4 regions of the Rhizobium sp. 1399 genome follow, and region 1 is predicted to be linked to each of the others. Evidence: predicted binding sites of a transcription regulator. Region 1 holds the regulator's gene; each other region holds the start of a gene.
What was found. Region 1 encodes LexA, which represses DNA repair genes until DNA is damaged. Its sites were predicted from a motif close to TGTTCNNNNTGTGTTCNG; they were not measured.
Positions count from the first base shown of each region.

Region 2: the regulator LexA is predicted to act here: its motif matches at 2,796-2,813, upstream of parE (DNA topoisomerase IV subunit B).
Region 3: the regulator LexA is predicted to act here: its motif matches at 2,612-2,629, upstream of ruvC (crossover junction endodeoxyribonuclease RuvC).
Region 4: the regulator LexA is predicted to act here: its motif matches at 1,920-1,937, upstream of J2X71_RS22940 (helicase-related protein).

Region 1 is NZ_JAVDSU010000018.1:39,716-43,927, forward strand. Features, by position in the region: gene J2X71_RS34270 (ComEC/Rec2 family competence protein) at 1-1,662, shown strand, start outside; gene lexA (transcriptional repressor LexA) at 1,643-2,368, opposite strand; gene J2X71_RS34280 (VOC family protein) at 2,564-3,451, shown strand; gene kdsA (3-deoxy-8-phosphooctulonate synthase) at 3,448-4,212, shown strand, end outside.
Region 2 is NZ_JAVDSU010000013.1:38,237-42,448, reverse strand. Features, by position in the region: gene J2X71_RS30180 (esterase-like activity of phytase family protein) at 1-577, opposite strand, end outside; gene parE (DNA topoisomerase IV subunit B) at 721-2,790, opposite strand; gene J2X71_RS30170 (alpha/beta hydrolase) at 2,995-3,879, shown strand; gene tpiA (triose-phosphate isomerase) at 4,006-4,212, shown strand, end outside.
Region 3 is NZ_JAVDSU010000005.1:81,140-85,351, forward strand. Features, by position in the region: gene J2X71_RS17815 (N-acetyltransferase) at 1-99, opposite strand, end outside; gene J2X71_RS17820 (methyl-accepting chemotaxis protein) at 107-2,422, opposite strand; gene ruvC (crossover junction endodeoxyribonuclease RuvC) at 2,671-3,198, shown strand; gene ruvA (Holliday junction branch migration protein RuvA) at 3,211-3,825, shown strand; gene ruvB (Holliday junction branch migration DNA helicase RuvB) at 3,896-4,212, shown strand, end outside.
Region 4 is NZ_JAVDSU010000007.1:295,059-299,270, reverse strand. Features, by position in the region: gene J2X71_RS22965 (beta-ketoacyl-ACP reductase) at 1-267, shown strand, start outside; gene J2X71_RS22960 (hypothetical protein) at 270-395, opposite strand; gene J2X71_RS22955 (hypothetical protein) at 462-608, opposite strand; gene J2X71_RS22950 (YMGG-like glycine zipper-containing protein) at 803-1,057, opposite strand; gene J2X71_RS22945 (DUF3309 family protein) at 1,083-1,238, opposite strand; gene J2X71_RS22940 (helicase-related protein) at 2,099-4,212, shown strand, end outside.

The sequences.
Region 1 (4,212 bases):
GCGAGTTTGGTCGGTGAGGCCATTCTGGAGTCGCTCTACCGCCTGAGAAGCGGCATCGGCGATCGGATCCGCTCCACACTACCAGGCGACACCGGCGCCTTTGCCGCCTCCCTTGTCACGGACGAGAGACGGGCGATCTCGGATGAAACGACGGAGGCGCTGCGGCAGTCCGGCCTTGCGCATATCATCGCGATCTCCGGCCTCAACATGGCGCTTTCCGCTGGCATCTTCTTTGTCGGGCTGCGCGTCATTCTCAGCCTTTTTCCCGGCATTGCCCAGGCGTGGCCAACCAAGAAGATCGCGGCGGCCGGTGCGCTTGCTGCGGTGACGGCCTACTATTTGATCTCGGGTTTTGCCGTTTCCGCCGAACGTGCCTTCATCATGATGGCGATTATGCTGGTTGCGGTCTTCTTCGACCGGCCGTCGATCAGTCTCAGAAACGTGGCGCTATCCGCTCTCGTGATCCTCGCGGTCTCGCCATCGGAGGTGCTGGGGCCGAGTTTCCAGATGTCCTTTGCCGCAACACTTGCACTGGTCGCCGGCTACGACCTCTGGAAGGGGCGGCCGATGCGGGAGAATGCCTTTGCCAAGCTGCCGATCATGAAGCCCTTCTTCATGGTTGGTGGCTTCTTCGGTGGCGTTTTCCTGACGTCGCTGATCGGTGGTTTCTCGACGGCGCTGTTTTCGATCGAGCATTTCCACCGGCTGACTGCCTATGGCCTGCCGGCAAATCTCGCGGCCATGCCGGTCATCACCTTCATCGTCATGCCGGCCGGGATGCTGGCAATGCTGCTGATGCCGTTTGGTCTGGACGGCTGGCTATGGCCGGTGGCAGGCTTCGGGCTTGATCTGGTGATCACCATCGCAAAGGCAGTAGCGGGGTGGGGCGGCAACATAGATGTAGGCCGCTTGCCCGGCTGGTATTTCCCGACCGCCGTTTTCGGATTTCTGCTGCTGACCCTGCTCAGAACCCGGCTGCGGCACATGGGAACGGCAATTGTCGCGGTCTCGACGCTCGCTGTTGTTCTTCTTCCATCGGAGGCGATGCCCGATATCGCTATCTCCGAAGATGGCGGCCTGGTCGCTATAGTCGATGGAGAGGCGATGGCTTCGAACCGTGAAAAGCCGCCCGCCTTCATCTTCGAACAATGGCAGAGGGCCCTTGCCGTCGAAGAGCATCAGAAGCCGGTTATGCTTCAAGCTGCCAAGGCGCCCACTGCGCCTGATGGTCAAAGACTGCAACTGTCACCCGACCAACAGAATGAAGCCAGAGAGGCAATGAGACAGGCAGTCGCCATTAGCCCGCCGTCACGCTTCTCCTGCCTGAAGGGCGCCTGGTGCACCACTTTGCTCGTCAATGGGAAGAAACTGACCGTCATCGAAAATGCTGCCTATCTCGGACCAGCCTGCGATACGGCCGACATTGTCGTGACCCCCGTCCGATTGCGCTTCGACCGCTGTCGTTCCGGCGCGCTGCTCTTTACCGGCGAGACGCTGCGCAAGACAGGTTCTGTCGAACTTCGATTCACCGATAAGGGAGTTGAGGTCGCAACCGCATTCGACACATTGGGGCGACCCTGGATGCGCCACCGCGCCTATGATTGGCGCAGTAACACATTCGCAGACGCCAATCTGTCACCGGTCAGTGATAGCGGCGAATGAGGCCGACGAGCTTGCCCTGGACCTTGACGCGATCCGGCGGAAAGATGCGGGTCTCGTAAGCAGGGTTTGCTGCCTCGAGCGCAATCGATGCGCCCTTGCGGCGGAAACGCTTGAGCGTTGCTTCCTCGTCATCGACGAGCGCGACGACGATATCACCCGGATTGGCTGTGCTGCCATTGCGGATGATGACCGTGTCGCCATCGAAGATGCCGGCTTCGATCATCGAGTCGCCGCGAACTTCCAGCGCATAATGTTCACCGGAGCCAAGCATATCGGCGGGAACGGTGATGTCATGCGTATTGTTCTGGATTGCCGAGATCGGAACACCGGCGGCGATGCGGCCCATGACAGGAACGGAGACCGCATTGCCGTTATCGGCAGCGGGTGCTGGCTTCGCCGAGGCAGGAGGCGCCACGGGCTGGGGCTTGCCGAGGCTGCCCTCGATGACGCTCGGTGAAAAGCCGCGCCGAGGCTGCAGGCTTGGGCTGTAGGCTTCCGGCAGTTTGATGACTTCGAGCGCGCGCGCCCGGTTCGGAAGCCGGCGAATGAAGCCGCGTTCTTCGAGCGCCGTGATCAGCCGGTGAATACCGGATTTCGAGGCCAGATCCAGTGCGTCCTTCATCTCGTCGAAAGACGGTGGAACGCCTGACTCCTTCATCCTTTCATGAATGAAAAGAAGGAGTTCCTGTTGTTTGCGCGTGAGCATGGCGTCTCCCCAGTCTTGAAACAAATCCAGAACGGACACTATATGTTCCATATGTGTTCCGCAAGTAGCTAAATTTTCGTAAAACTTCTGTTCAATCTGTCGAGAATTTGATTTTTATCGCCCTTAGGCCTGTCTGGCCTTGTTTCACGAGACCTGCTGAAGCACATCTCCTTGTCACTGCTGGGAGAAGAACCGATGAGCCAAGACACGCTTCCGATCGATCATCTCGTTTTGCCGGTTACCGATATCGACCTAGCCCGCGAAAGGCTGGGCAAGCTGGGCTTTACCGTCGCGCCTGATGCCCGCCATCCCTTCGGCACGGAGAATGCCTGTGTTTTCTTTGCCGACAAAACCTATATCGAGCCGCTCGGTGTCGCGAGCGTCGAGGAGAGCGAGGTGACGGCACGTGAGGGCAATGTCTTCACGGCTCGCGATCAGGCTTTCCGCTTCCGCTGCGGCAGCGAGGGACTGTCCGCCATCGCCTTCGCCACCGCGGATGCAAAGCACGAACATGCTCGATTCGTGAAGGGCAGCATCAGTGCCGGTTCTGTGCTGCAGTTCGAACGCCCTGTGAAAATGCCGGATGGCACGGAGAGCATTGCCGGCTTCCGGCTCGCCTTCGCTGCCGACCTCCGGGCACCGGATTTCTTTCTCTTCGCTGTCGAGCGCATCAACCCGCTTCCTGCCGACCGCAACGTGCTGGAGACCCACGCCAATGGCGTGACAGGCATTGCCGAGATCGCGCTCGCAGCCCCCGAGCCGACAGCCTTCGGCGACTTCGTTCGCTCGGCGGCAAAAGCCGCTTCTGCTGGCGATACGAGTTTCGGGCTGGAGGTGCTTACCGGAAACGCAAAGATCAGCCTGATGACCCCGCAGGGGCTGGAGGCCTATTTCGATCTGGCGACGCCGGATATCGATCGCGGCCTGCGCGGCCGGGCAATCCTCTTTGCGGTTGGCGATCTGGCCGTGACAGAAGCGCATTTGGCTGCTAACGGGGTGACCTATACACGCAAGGGCAACCGTATTCTGGTGAAGCCCGCGCCCGGTCAGGGCGTGCTCTTCGCTTTCGAGGAAACATCATGAGCTCTACTACGAACTCCGTTGTGACGGTCGGCGAAGGCGCCGGCAAGGTCACCTTCTCCAATGCTGCACGTCTGTCGCTGATTGCCGGCGCTTGCGAAATGGAAAGTCGCGACCATGCGTTCATGGTTGCCGGCACGTTGAAGGAACTGTGCACCAAGCTCGGCATCGGGCTCGTCTATAAGACCTCGTTCGACAAGGCGAACCGCTCTTCCCTGTCGAGCAAACGCGGTGTCGGCCTTGAGAAGGGGCTGGAGGTTTTTGCCGATCTAAAGAAGGAACTCGGCATTCCGGTTCTGACCGACATCCACACTGAAGAACAGTGCGCTGAAGTGGGCAAGGTTGTCGACATCCTGCAGATACCGGCCTTCCTGTCTCGTCAGACGGATCTCCTGGTGGCTGCGGCAAAGACCGGCCGCGTTATCAACGTCAAGAAGGGCCAGTTCCTGGCGCCCTGGGACATGAAGAACGTGCTCGGCAAGCTCAATCAGAGCGGCAATCCGAACATCTTGCTGTGCGAGCGCGGCGCTTCCTTCGGTTATAATACGCTGGTCTCCGACATGCGTTCCCTGCCGATCATGGCAGCAACCGGCGCCCCCGTTATTTTCGACGCCACGCATTCAGTCCAGCAGCCCGGCGGGCAGGGGGGAACCTCCGGCGGAGAGCGGCAGTTCGTGGAGACGCTGGCCCGTGCAGCCGTGGCCGTCGGCGTCGCCGGGGTCTTTATCGAAACCCATCAGGATCCGGATAACGCGCCCTGCGAC
Region 2 (4,212 bases), on a different contig from region 1:
CGAAAGCGAGATTGTCGCGGATGCCGGTCGACTTGTCGGCGGTCGGTGCAAAACCGTCAGGCAGCTGGAACTCGCGCACGAAGGCGCCATCAGGAGAAGCGACGCGGACGAAAGGCGGGATGAGCACCTTCGCATCGCCTTCGCTGCCCCAATAGATGCCGTCCTTGCCGAAACGGATGGATTCCGGATCGACGGTGCGGATGGCGAAGGGCTGGCCGTTCTTGTCCTGCAGGGTGACGTGCTTGGCAACGGTCACGCCCTTCAGGCCGGCAGCGCTGACATCGATATCAAGATCGTAGAAGCGGGCCGGGGCCTTTTCGGAGCGGTCGTCGCTGATAGCGATGTAGTGGCCGGTGGCGGCGTCGAAATCGAGGCCGGAGATTCCACCGAATTCGACGCCATTTTCCATCTGGCCGGTCGGAATGACGAATTCACCGAGATAGGACAGCGAGATAGCTGCCGCGCAATCGCCGAAGGGGCAGGCGGTCTCGACAGTCGCGCCTATATCGGTGGCGTAAACGGAGGCGGTGCTGGACAGGAGAACGAAAGCGGCAGTCGCAAGAAAACGCTTGGTCATGGCAAATATCCGGCAAAGGGTTGAAACAGAACAGCCGGCGCTGCGTGGACCTCGCTGGAGGACAGAGCGCCGGCCGTTCTATTGCGCCGGTAATTTGACGGACTCGTAACGGTTCTTCGTCAGTTCGATGAATTCGCTACAACTTAAATATCCAGATCCTCTGCGAAGGCCGCACGCTCCTGGATGAAGCGGAAACGGGCTTCGGCCTTGGTTCCCATCAGGTCGTCGACAGCGTTACGCGTGCCCTCGAAATCCACCTCGTCGATCAGCACCCGCAGAAGCGTGCGCTTGGACGGATCCATCGTGGTTTCCTTGAGCTGGGCGGGCAGCATTTCGCCGAGACCTTTGAAGCGGCTGATCTCGATCTTGGCCTTGCCCTTGAATTCCGTCTCCATCAGCTCGGCACGATGCTCGTCGTCGCGGGCATAGGCGGATTTTGCCCCTTGCGTGATCTTGTAGAGCGGCGGCACGGCGAGGAAGAGGTGCCCGCCGCGAACGAGCTCCGGCATCTCCTGATAGAAGAAGGTAATCAGCAGCGAGGCGATATGCGCGCCGTCGACGTCGGCATCGGTCATGACGATGACGCGTTCGTAGCGAAGGTCCTCTTCGCGGTATTTCGAGCGCGTGCCACAGCCGAGCGCCTGGACGAGATCGGAGATCTGCTGGTTGGCCGAGAGCTTCTCGCGGCCGGCGCTGGCGACGTTGAGGATCTTGCCGCGCAGCGGCAGGATCGCCTGGTTGGCGCGGTTGCGCGCCTGCTTGGCGGAACCACCTGCCGAGTCACCCTCGACCAGGAAGAGTTCGGCGCCTTCGGCGGTGTTCTGCGAGCAGTCGGCGAGTTTGCCGGGCAGGCGCAGCTTGCGCACTGCTGTCTTGCGGTTGACTTCCTTCTCCTTGCGGCGGCGCAGGCGCTCTTCGGCGCGCTCGATCACCCAGTCGAGAAGCTTCTCGGCCTCGTTCGGATTGTCGGCGAGATAATGGTCGAAGGGGTCGCGCAGCGCATTTTCGACAAGGCGCTGGGCTTCGACGCTCGCGAGACGATCCTTGGTCTGGCCGACGAATTCCGGCTCGCGGATGAAGACCGAGAGCATGCCGACTGCCGAGATCATCACGTCATCGGTGGTGATCTGTGCGGCACGCTTGTTCTGCGTCAGCTCGGCATAGCTCTTCAGGCCCTTGGTCATCGCAATGCGAAGACCGGCCTCATGCGTGCCGCCTTCGGGCGTCGGGATGGTGTTGCAGTAGGAATGGACTTGCGGATCGCCGCCATACCAGGTGATCGCCCATTCCAGTGCACCGTGGCCGGCTACCTTCTCGGTCTTGCCGGCGAAGATCTCGCGGGTGACCGTGAATTCCTTGCCCATCGTTGCCTGCAGGTAATCCTTGAGGCCGCCGGGGAAGTGGAAGACGGCCTTGTCGGGCAGATCCGATCCCTCAGGCAGCACTCCCGGCTCGCAGCTCCAGCGGATCTCGACGCCGCCGAAGAGATAGGCCTTGGAGCGGGCCATGCGGAACACACGCGCCGCATCGAACTTCGCATGATCACCGAAAATCTGCGGGTCGGGATGAAAGCGAACCTTGGTGCCGCGACGGTTGTGCACATCGCCCAGCTCTTCGAGCCCGCCCTGCGGCACCCCGCGCGAGAAGCGCTGGCGATAGAGCTTGCGGTTACGGGCGACCTCGACTTCGAGATGATCCGACAGAGCGTTGACGACAGAGACGCCGACGCCGTGCAGACCGCCCGAGGTCTCATAGGCCTTGCCGTCGAATTTGCCGCCGGCATGCAGCTTGGTCATGATGACTTCGAGCGTCGATTTGCCGGGAACCTGCGGATGGTTCTCTACTGGAATGCCGCGGCCGTTGTCGGTGACCGTCAGATAGCCCTGGGTATCCAGATGGACATCGATGAAATCGGCATGGCCGGCCACCGCTTCGTCCATCGAGTTGTCGATGACTTCGGCGAAGAGGTGGTGCAGCGCCTTTTCGTCGGTGCCGCCGATATACATGCCGGGGCGCATGCGAACCGGTTCCAGGCCTTCCAGAACGCGGATCGAGGATGCACCGTAATCATCGCCGTTCGACGTCGCCGGAGCGGGGCGAGGGGCTGCCGGTGCCGCTGCAGCGGGCCGTTCGGCTGGCGCGGCAGGCTTTGCAGCCTCCTCCTGCTTCTGTGACAGGGGCATTCCGGAAAAGAGGTCGTTGCTGTCTTCCATGGAACCGTTCAGATCTTATTCTCGTGAAGGGCCGCCGCTGGCCCACAATAGTCACAGTCCGCATCGCGTTTGCGAATCAGGGGGATTCTGACAGAAAGCGCCCCGATACGCGACGCGCCCCGGATTTGCGGAGCTTTTCAAGATGTGATTTGCGTTGCTGGACGCCGAATGGCAAGTCGCGGCAGCTCTCTGGGAACCATCCGCATGCCGATGTCCACAAGTCATTGCACCATAATTACCGCAATTGCGGCCTTTTTCCTGTCCGCGGCCATCACGACCGCCACAGCCGATGCCCTGCCGCCCTACAAGGACGATCTGTTTTCAACGCAGAAAGTGCTGCAGACGGGCGATGACGGCGCCTTCGATGTGATCGATTACGATGAGATGCGCGACATCAACGGGCGCGACCAGATCCCGCAAAAGCGGGTGCAGCAGAAATATGTCTCGCTTGGCGTGAAGAAGCTGCAGGCAGATGAAACGCTGTCGCTCGACGGCATCAGGCTCGATGTCACCAGGGTGGGACCGACTCAGAATGCCGCCTTCACGGTCATTTTCATCCACGGTCGCGACGGCGACCGGCGGCTCGGCGCCAACGACTATTCCTTCGGCGGCAATTTCAACCGGCTGAAGAACCTTACGGCCGGCAATGGCGGCGTCTATTATTCGCCGACCGTCAGGACCTTCGACGCCAATGGCGTTACAGCCATTGCCGGGCTGATCCGCTACGCGAGCGTGCAATCGCCCGGCCGGCCGGTCATTCTGAGCTGCGCCTCCATGGGCAGCCAGATCTGCTGGGGCATCACGCGCGATGCCGAAAGCGTCAAGCGGTTGAAGGGCATGCTGATCATGAGCGGAGTCTCTGATCCGGATTTTGCGAAGAGCCCGTTCTACAAGGCAAAGCTGCCGCTGTGGTTTGCCCATGGCAGCCGCGATCCTGTTTATGCGGCAACCGACCAGCAGGCGCTGTTCGAAAAGCTCGACAAGGCGAAGTACCCGACGCATTTCACGCTCTTCCAGAATGGCAACCACGGGACGCCGATCCGCATGATCGACTGGCGGAAAGTGCTGAACTGGATTCTGGCGTCCTGAACGGACGGATTTCACACCGCGCAGAGCTTTTAAACGATCATATTCCCCCAACGTTACGCGGGGCGCTTTCCTTTACCGCAAGCTTTTGCTAAGGCCGCCCGATATGCGGATTTTGGGAGGAGCAGCATGACACCTGACGTACGCCCGCTCGTGGCGGGGAACTGGAAGATGAACGGCACACGTGCCTCATTGGACCAGATCAAGGCGATTGCCCAAGGCGTCAGCTCCCCCTTGTCGGAAAAAGTCGAAGCCCTGATCTGCCCGCCGGCCACGCTGCTTTATGTGGCGACCGCGCTCGCCACCGACAGCCCGCTCGCGATCGGCGGCCAGGAC
Region 3 (4,212 bases), on a different contig from region 1:
CGCTTCGGTATTGTTGCTGTAAGGCATCGGCTCGAACGCCACCCGCGTCAGCTCGTGAATGGCATCCGCATCCTCGGGTCTTTCGAACCGGATCAGCATGATGCGATCACGCCCGTTTGCGCAGCAGATGCATGTCGGCGCTCTGCTGCTGATACCCTTCAGCAAGGGTGAAATTGCCGAGCTGGCGGTCCATCTCCACAGCTTCGGTTGCCAGACGGTGGATTGCAGCCGTCGTCTCCTCGACCATCGCCGCATTCTGCTGCGTCATGGAATCGAGCTCGGCGACTGAGCTGTTGATCTGCCGCAGGGTGTCGGCCTCTTCACGGGTGGATTCCATGATCTCGTTGATCTGGCCGTTGATGGATTCAACATGACCACCGATGCCGGTCAGCGCAACGCCGGCCCTTTCAACGAGCGCCACGCCGCTTTCCACCTCATGGGTGGATTTCTGCAACAGGCTGGAGATTTCCTTGGCAGCGCTCGAAGACCGCTGCGCCAGTTCGCGCACTTCCATGGCGACAACCGCAAAGCCCTTGCCGCTTTCGCCGGCGCGTGCCGCTTCGACACCAGCATTCAGCGCCAGCAGGTTGGTCTGGAAGGCGATATCGTCGATGACGGAAATGATGGTGTTGATCTGCCGTGAAGACGCCTGGATCGCTTCCATCGCCGCGATCGTCTCGCGCATGATCTGGCTGGAACCGATCGTCTCCTTCTTGGCATCGCGGGCGATGCGCGCGGCCTGCTCGGCGCGTTCGATCTGTACGCGCACCGACTGGGTGATGGCGCTGATCGCGTTGGCCGTCTCCGTGATCGAGCTTGCCTGGCGCTCGGTGCGGCCGGCCAGTTCATCGGCGCCCGTCCGCATCTCCTCGGAACCGGCCCGGACGGCCATGGAGTTGCCGCCGATCGCCGTCATCGTTTCGTTGAGCGTCGCCAGGGCCTCGTTGAAGTTCACACGCAGGCTTTCGAGCTCGCTCGGGAAGCGGGTTTCGATCTGGTAGGCCAGATCACCACTCGCCAGATAGTGAAGCCCCTCATCGAGTGCCGCGACGACATCCTGCAGGCTGCGGGCCTCCGCCTCGCGCTGAGCCAGATTCTGCTGGCGCTCGCTTTCAGTCCGCATGCGCGTTTGCTCGCTCGCAGCTTCGAGCTCGCGGCCTTCGATCAGCGACTGCTTGAAGCGAGCAAGCGCTTTCGCCATCGTGCCGATCTCATCCTTGCGGTTCTGGCTGCCGATCTCAACGTCGAGCTTGCCGTCTGCGACTTCGCGGGTCACGCCGGCAAGACGGGCAAGCGGCGAGAACAGGAAGTTGGTGATAAGGCCTGTGGCAATCGCCATGACAACGAGAACGCCAATGCCGATCGAGGTCAGCAATGTGGCGACCTCGATAGAGCCGGCATTCAATTCGCTGAGCAGCACGCTTTCAACGACGAGGAAACGGTCACCGCGATAATCGGTACCGCGGACGTAGGCGCGTGCCGCACCGTCGGCGCGATCGAAATCTGAAACCGTCATCGCAGAACTCGCAAGCGCGTCCTTGATGAAGGTGAACGGTGCAGCATCGAGCGTCGCAAGCTGGCCGGATGCATTGAGACCAACGGCCGAACCATCAGCCGAAATGATGGCCGTCTTTGCCGTGCTGCCGGATACGATACCCTTTGCCAGAATGCTGGTGACGACATCGTCGCGCACCTTGAACAGCATCAGCCCCTTCGCCTGGCCGAGCTTGACGATCGGCACGGCATAAAAGATCGCCGACTTGCCGCTGCCGGCATCGACACGCAAGCCGGAGAAGGCCGTCGGCGCGGAATCGTCCGTCGCCTTGGTGGTGTTTTCGATTGCCTTGGCATAGGCGATGCCCGCGCCGGTCGATTTCCAGGCGTCCGACTTCAGGTTTTCGGCGAAGTCGTCATTCTTCTTGTAGGAATAGAGCACGGTGCCGTCGAGATCGACGATCAAGAGGTCGTTGAAGGCGGTATCGGCGAGGTCACGCGCCACTTCGCTCTGCGTCTTCTCATGGCTCGAATAATAGAAACCGCTCGGACCCTCCGGCTTTGCGAGCTTCTCGCGCTGGTCGGCCGTGTTCGGATTGTTCGTGATGAAGACCTTTTTCAGCTCACCGCGAGCATCGCCGGAGCTCTTCTCCATCGTCTTCCAACCGCTCTTCAGGTTGGTGATCGACATCTGCAGCGCTTCGATGCGCGCAATCGAGGTTGCCTGGTTCTCAAGCTGCTCGAGTTGGTCCTGCAGCATGTCGCCGCGGAAGATCAGCACGCTCTCCTTGGCCTTCAGCGCCTGTTCGTCGGAAACGCGGCTGCTGGCGAAATAGGCGAGGATATTGATCACCGCGACCGAAAGCGTGGTCAGCAGGATGAAGGTGGCTATCACCTTGAAGGACAGGGACTGAAATCTCTGAGCCATGAAAACGAACCCTTCCGGAACGGCGACGCCGGCGAGTGGCATCCTGGAGACATCACCCACCGGTTGAACTGCAAACAGAGCATCGGAAGCCTTAAGCTTTGCGAAAGCCGGCTCCTCTCACATTTGATGGATTAGAATTCAGGCATTCGGTTTAATTCGCGGTAAATGCGGTCCCGCAAAAACAAGGCATGTTTTTGTTTTGTTCACATATCGATGGCACTTATTTCACCATCGCTATAGGGTGAACCATGCAAAACACGATTCGCATCATCGGTATCGATCCCGGCCTTCGCCGCACGGGATGGGGTATCATCGATACGCTCGGCAATTCGCTGCGCTTCGTTGCCTCGGGGACAGTCACTTCGGATGGGGACATGGACCTGGCCTCGCGCCTATGCCAGCTGCATGATGGGCTTGCCGATGTGGTCCATTCCTACAAGCCGGAAGAGGCAGCCGTCGAACAGACCTTCGTCAACAAGGACGCCGTCGCAACCCTGAAGCTCGGCCAGGCGCGCGGTATCGCCATGCTGGTGCCGGCCCGTGCCGGTTTGCCCGTATCGGAATATGCGCCGAACGCCGTGAAGAAGACCGTCATCGGTGTCGGTCACGGCGAAAAGCAGCAGATCCACATGATGCTGAAGATCCTGATGCCGAAGGCCGAGTTCAAGGGCAACGACGCCGCCGACGCACTGGCGATTGCCATCTGTCACGCCCATCACCGCGGCGCAAACCGCATGCGCCAGGCGATTGCCGGCGCTTCCGCAACCCATCCCTGACGGAACAAGATCATGATCGGCAAGCTGAAAGGCACCATAGACGAGATCGGCGATGACTATGTGCTCGTCGATGTGCATGGCGTCTGCTACGTCGCCTATTGCTCGGGGCGCACGCTCTCGAAGCTCGGCTCTGTCGGAGAAGCCTGCATCCTCTTTATCGAGACCTATGTGCGCGAGGACCAGCTCAAGCTGTTCGGTTTTCAGACGCAGCTCGAGCGCGAATGGTTCAACCTGCTGCAGAGCGTGCAGGGTGTCGGCGCGAAAGTGGCGCTTGCCGTGCTCTCGACGCTGACGCCGTCGGAACTTGCCAACGCGATCGCCTTGCAGGACAAAACCGCCGTTTCGCGCGCTCAGGGCGTCGGCCCCAAGGTTGCTGTCCGCATCGTCACCGAACTGAAGAACAAGGCGCCCGCCTTTGCCGGCGAGGCGATCAATATCGGCCTCAAGCAGGAGATCGGCGAAGGCGTGGCCGCAGCCCCCGTTGCCGACGCCGTTTCGGCCTTGACCAATCTCGGCTATTCGCGTGATCAGGCGGCCAATGCGGTTGCCGCCGCCATGAAGACGGCCGGCGAAGATGCGGATAGCGCCAAGCTGATCCGCCTCGGCCTGCGGGAACTCTCACGCTGATGGCCCCACAGGGTGTCAATGCAGGCCGCTTGGTGTATGGACTTGAGCAAGCTTCTAACGGAAATACCCAATGACTGATGCCCGCCTGATAACGCCGGAAAAGCGTGGCGAAGACTTCGACACCACGCTGCGCCCGCAGTCTCTGGACGAGTTCACCGGCCAGGCGGAGGCGCGCGCCAATCTCAAGATCTTCATCGAAGCGGCCAAAAACCGCGGTGAGGCGCTGGACCACGTTCTCTTCGTCGGCCCGCCCGGCCTTGGCAAAACGACATTGGCGCAGATCATGGCAAAAGAGCTCGGCGTCAATTTCCGCTCGACCTCCGGCCCCGTCATCGCAAAGGCCGGCGATCTGGCCGCTCTGCTGACCAATCTCGAAGAGCGCGACGT
Region 4 (4,212 bases), on a different contig from region 1:
GACCTCGGGTTTACCAAGGCGCTTGCCCAGGAAGGTGCGGTCAAGGACATCACCGTCAACGCCATCTGCCCCGGTTATATCGGGACGGAGATGGTGCTTGCCGTGCCGGAAAAGGTGATGAATGAGAAGATCATTCCGCAAATCCCGGTCGGGCGCCTCGGCGAACCCGAGGAGATCGCGCGCTGCGTGACCTTCCTCGTTTCCGACGATGCCGGTTTCATTACCGGTTCGACGTTGACGGCCAATGGCGGTCAGTTCTTCGTCTGAACCTATTTCTTCTGGCTGTGGACGTAGTTGCTCGGGAAGCTGCCGGCACTGTCATAGGGGCCGGCAGACGCTCCATAAGCCGCGAGGGCAATGGTGATGAGGGCTGCGATCGCGATGATCTTGTTCATGGTCGTGTCTCCCTGCGGACGGGCGCGCGTATAGTTGACGACACGCGGTTCGGTTCATTGATGGAGTCAGGCGTTCGGATGACGCCGTCTATTGGCTTTGACGGGCACTTTCTGGAAGGCGCGGTCCTGCTTGCGGAGGGCAGCGACTGCCGTCGTGAGGAAAGCCGAGGCGATCAGGACGGCGACGGCGGAATTCAGGAAAATCTGGGCCATGGTAGCGTTCCTTTTCATTCAGGGGCGGCACATGCTCTGCCCTTGTGATGTTGAAAAGGAATATGCGCTTGGTCCTGTTGGCGCGGTAGATTTGCCTTCAGCGACCGATCGTCAACGCGGCGTTGACGACAAAAGCGGGCAAGAAAAACGGGCGCTGAAGCGCCCGTTCAAAATTTCCGATGGGCCGATGCTGATTAGCGGCAACGCGCTTCGTAGCGGCGACCGTAGCGGTCGCGATAGATGCAGTAGCCGCGGCGTTCAACCGACTGGCCGATCAGTGCGCCTGTCAGACCGCCGGCGACTGCGCCGACTGCCGCGCCACCCCAGCTGTTGCTGACGGCGCCGCCGATGATGGCGCCCGTGCCCGCACCAATCGCCGTGCCCTGCTCCGTCGGGGTGCAGGAGGCGAGAGCGCCAATGAGAGCGCAGCTAAGAACAATCCTTTTCATGTCTAACTCCCCAGGTTACCGGCCTTTAAATTCGGCCCATCAGTACAAGAATGATAATGATGACGAGAACTAACCCCAAACCACCGGAAGGTCCATAGCCCCAGCCGCGGCTATAACCCCAATTCGGCAAGGCGCCGACCAATAACAGAATAAGGATAATAAGAAGTATCGTGCCAAGCATGGTGTTTGTCCTGCCTCATTCTCATTTCGACTGGACTAGAAACCCGCATCCGCGATTTTTGTTCCCGGCTAAAACTCTCAGAATATCACGGCGGCGTTATCACCCATTGCGACAGAAGCCGAATTTAGCCGGTTCCTTCGAAAGCAAGTCGGCGAAGTGCTATCTAGTATTTTCCGGGTATGGTTAAAATTCTCTTTGAATACAATATGTTGCGGTGAACAAAACAGGAAAATGAACATGTCTCCGATTCGTCGGCGATTCGTTCCGGCTTTGATCAGCCATGACTTTCATCGGCCTACCGGCACCGGCCTGCTTAAGGCTCCGTAAATTCGGCATGCAAAAGATTAATGCGATCCGACAGCTCGGAATGGCTGCGGCAAACCCAGAACCCGTATCTTGGGATCGGTGGCGAAAACGCCACAAGATCTCGCCGTGAACGAAAGGGGAAAACCTCGAGATCGGCGATTCGTCTCCGATTCGTTCCGGCTTTGGTCGAAGCGTTAATTTCGGGCTTGACCTTTGCGCCTTTACGATGCGGCAAGAAGCGTTAATCGCGGTTGCCAGCATTTGTTCTCAGGCGAGTCTGCAGATTCAGCATCTAGTGTAAAAAAGCGATTCAAAATCAATACTTAGCCGTGAACAAAAGCTGAATCCGCCGGAGTCAGCGATTCGTCTCCGATTCGTTCTCAAGCTGTTCCGAATCTTAAATCAAGGACTTAGCGGGCTGTGACTTCCGTGCTCAATCCCAAGTCTATTTCAAATCTGCCCTTGCGTTTGAAGCTTCGGCTGTCCATGTGTTCTGTGCCTCATTCGCAGCTCCGACTTGACCCTGGGGCGTCACCGCCTCACTTGCATGGAATATGACCCTGACTTCGCAGCCGATGATACTGAGCGGGCGCGGCGTGACCGCGGTGCTCGGGCCGACCAATACCGGCAAGACCCATTATGCGATCGAACGCATGGTGGCGCATGGGACGGGTGTCATCGGCCTGCCGCTCCGCCTGCTGGCGCGCGAAGTCTATACGCGCGTGGTCGAAAAGGTCGGCGCCCACAACGTGGCGCTGGTGACCGGCGAAGAAAAGATCTCGCCGCCGAATGCGCGTTTCTCGGTCTGTACGGTCGAAGCGATGCCACGGGAAACCAAGGCAGCCTTCGTCGCCATCGATGAAGTGCAGCTCGCGGGAGATCTCGAGCGCGGCCATATTTTTACAGACCGCATCCTGCATCTGCGCGGGCGCGAGGAGACGCTTCTGCTGGGTGCTGCCACCATGCGGCCGATCCTGCAGCAGCTTCTGCCGGGGATTACGGTCACGGAGCGGCCGCGGCTTTCCCACCTTCTCTATGCCGGGCAGAAGAAGATCACCCGGCTGCCGCAGCGTTCGGCAATCGTCGCCTTCTCGGCGGACGAAGTTTATGCGATCGCGGAACTGATCCGGCGCCAGCGCGGCGGTGCGGCTGTCGTGCTCGGAGCGCTCAGCCCCCGCACCCGCAATGCGCAGGTAGCGCTCTATCAGGAGGGCGACGTCGAATATCTCGTCGCGACCGATGCGATCGGCATGGGTCTCAATCTCGATGTCGACCATGTGGCCTTCGCGCAGGACCGGAAGTTCGACGGGTATCAATTCCGCAACCTCAACCCCGGCGAACTCGGCCAGATCGCTGGCCGCGCCGGCCGTCATGTGCGTGACGGAACCTTTGGAGTAACCGGCCAGGTTTCACCCTTCGACGAGGAACTCGTGCAACGCATCGAGGGCCATGAGTTCGACAATATCAAGGTTCTGCAGTGGCGTACCAAGGATCTCGATTTTTCCTCGATACAGTCCCTGCGGGCAAGCCTTGAGACCGGCCCCCGCGTGCCGGGTCTGACCCGGGCGCTGCCGGCAGTCGACCAGCAAGCGCTCGAACATTTGTCGCGCTATCCGGAAATTATTGATCTCGCTAGCACGCCGGCGCGGGTCGAAAAGCTCTGGGAGGCTTGCGCTCTGCCGGACTATCGGCGCATAACGCCTGCGCAACATGCCGATCTTATTTCTACCCTCTTTTCCGATCTAGTGCGCTATGGCACGGTGAACGAGCAGTTTCTAGCCGAACAGGTTCACCGTTCGGATCGGACAGATGGAGAAATTGACACGCTTTCGGCGCGAATCGCGCAGATAAGAACCTGGACCTATGTATCGAATCGGCCCGGCTGGCTTGCCGATCCGACACACTGGCAGGAAAAGACGCGGGAAATCGAAGATCGATTGTCCGATGCGTTACATGAAAGGTTGACGAAACGCTTTGTTGATCGCAGGACATCTGTGCTCATGAAGCGCCTGAGAGAGAATGCGATGCTGGAAGCTGAAATCAGTGTGAATGGCGATGTCTTTGTTGAAGGACATCATGTGGGGCAGTTGACCGGGTTCCGTTTCACGCCTGTTGGGGGAACGGACGGGCCGGATGCCAAGGCGGTTCAGGCTGCGTCGCAGAAGGCGCTTGCTCTCGAATTCGAAGCTCGTGCCGCACGCTTGCATGCCGCAGGCAATGCCGATCTGGCGATCGGATCGGATGGACTCGTCCGGTGGCTCGGCGATCCTGTCGGCCGCCTTTCGGGCAGCGATCATGTGATGCGTCCGCGTGTCATCCTGCTTGCCGACGAGCAGCTCACGGGCAATGCGCGTGACCATGTCGCCGCCCGTATCGAGCGCTTCGTCAATCATCATATCAGCACGGTGCTGAAGCCGCTCGACGACCTGTCGCGCGCCGAAGACCTGCAGGGCCTTGCCAAGGGGCTTGCCTTCCAGCTCGTCGAGAATCTCGGCGTGCTCTTCCGCCGCGACGTGACGGAAGAAGTGAAGTCTCTGGATCAGGATGCGCGCGCTTCCATGCGCCGATACGGCATTCGCTTCGGCGCTTATCATATCTTCGTGCCTGCGCTTCTGAAGCCGGCGCCGGCGGAGCTCATCACCCTCCTCTGGGCACTGAAGAATGACGG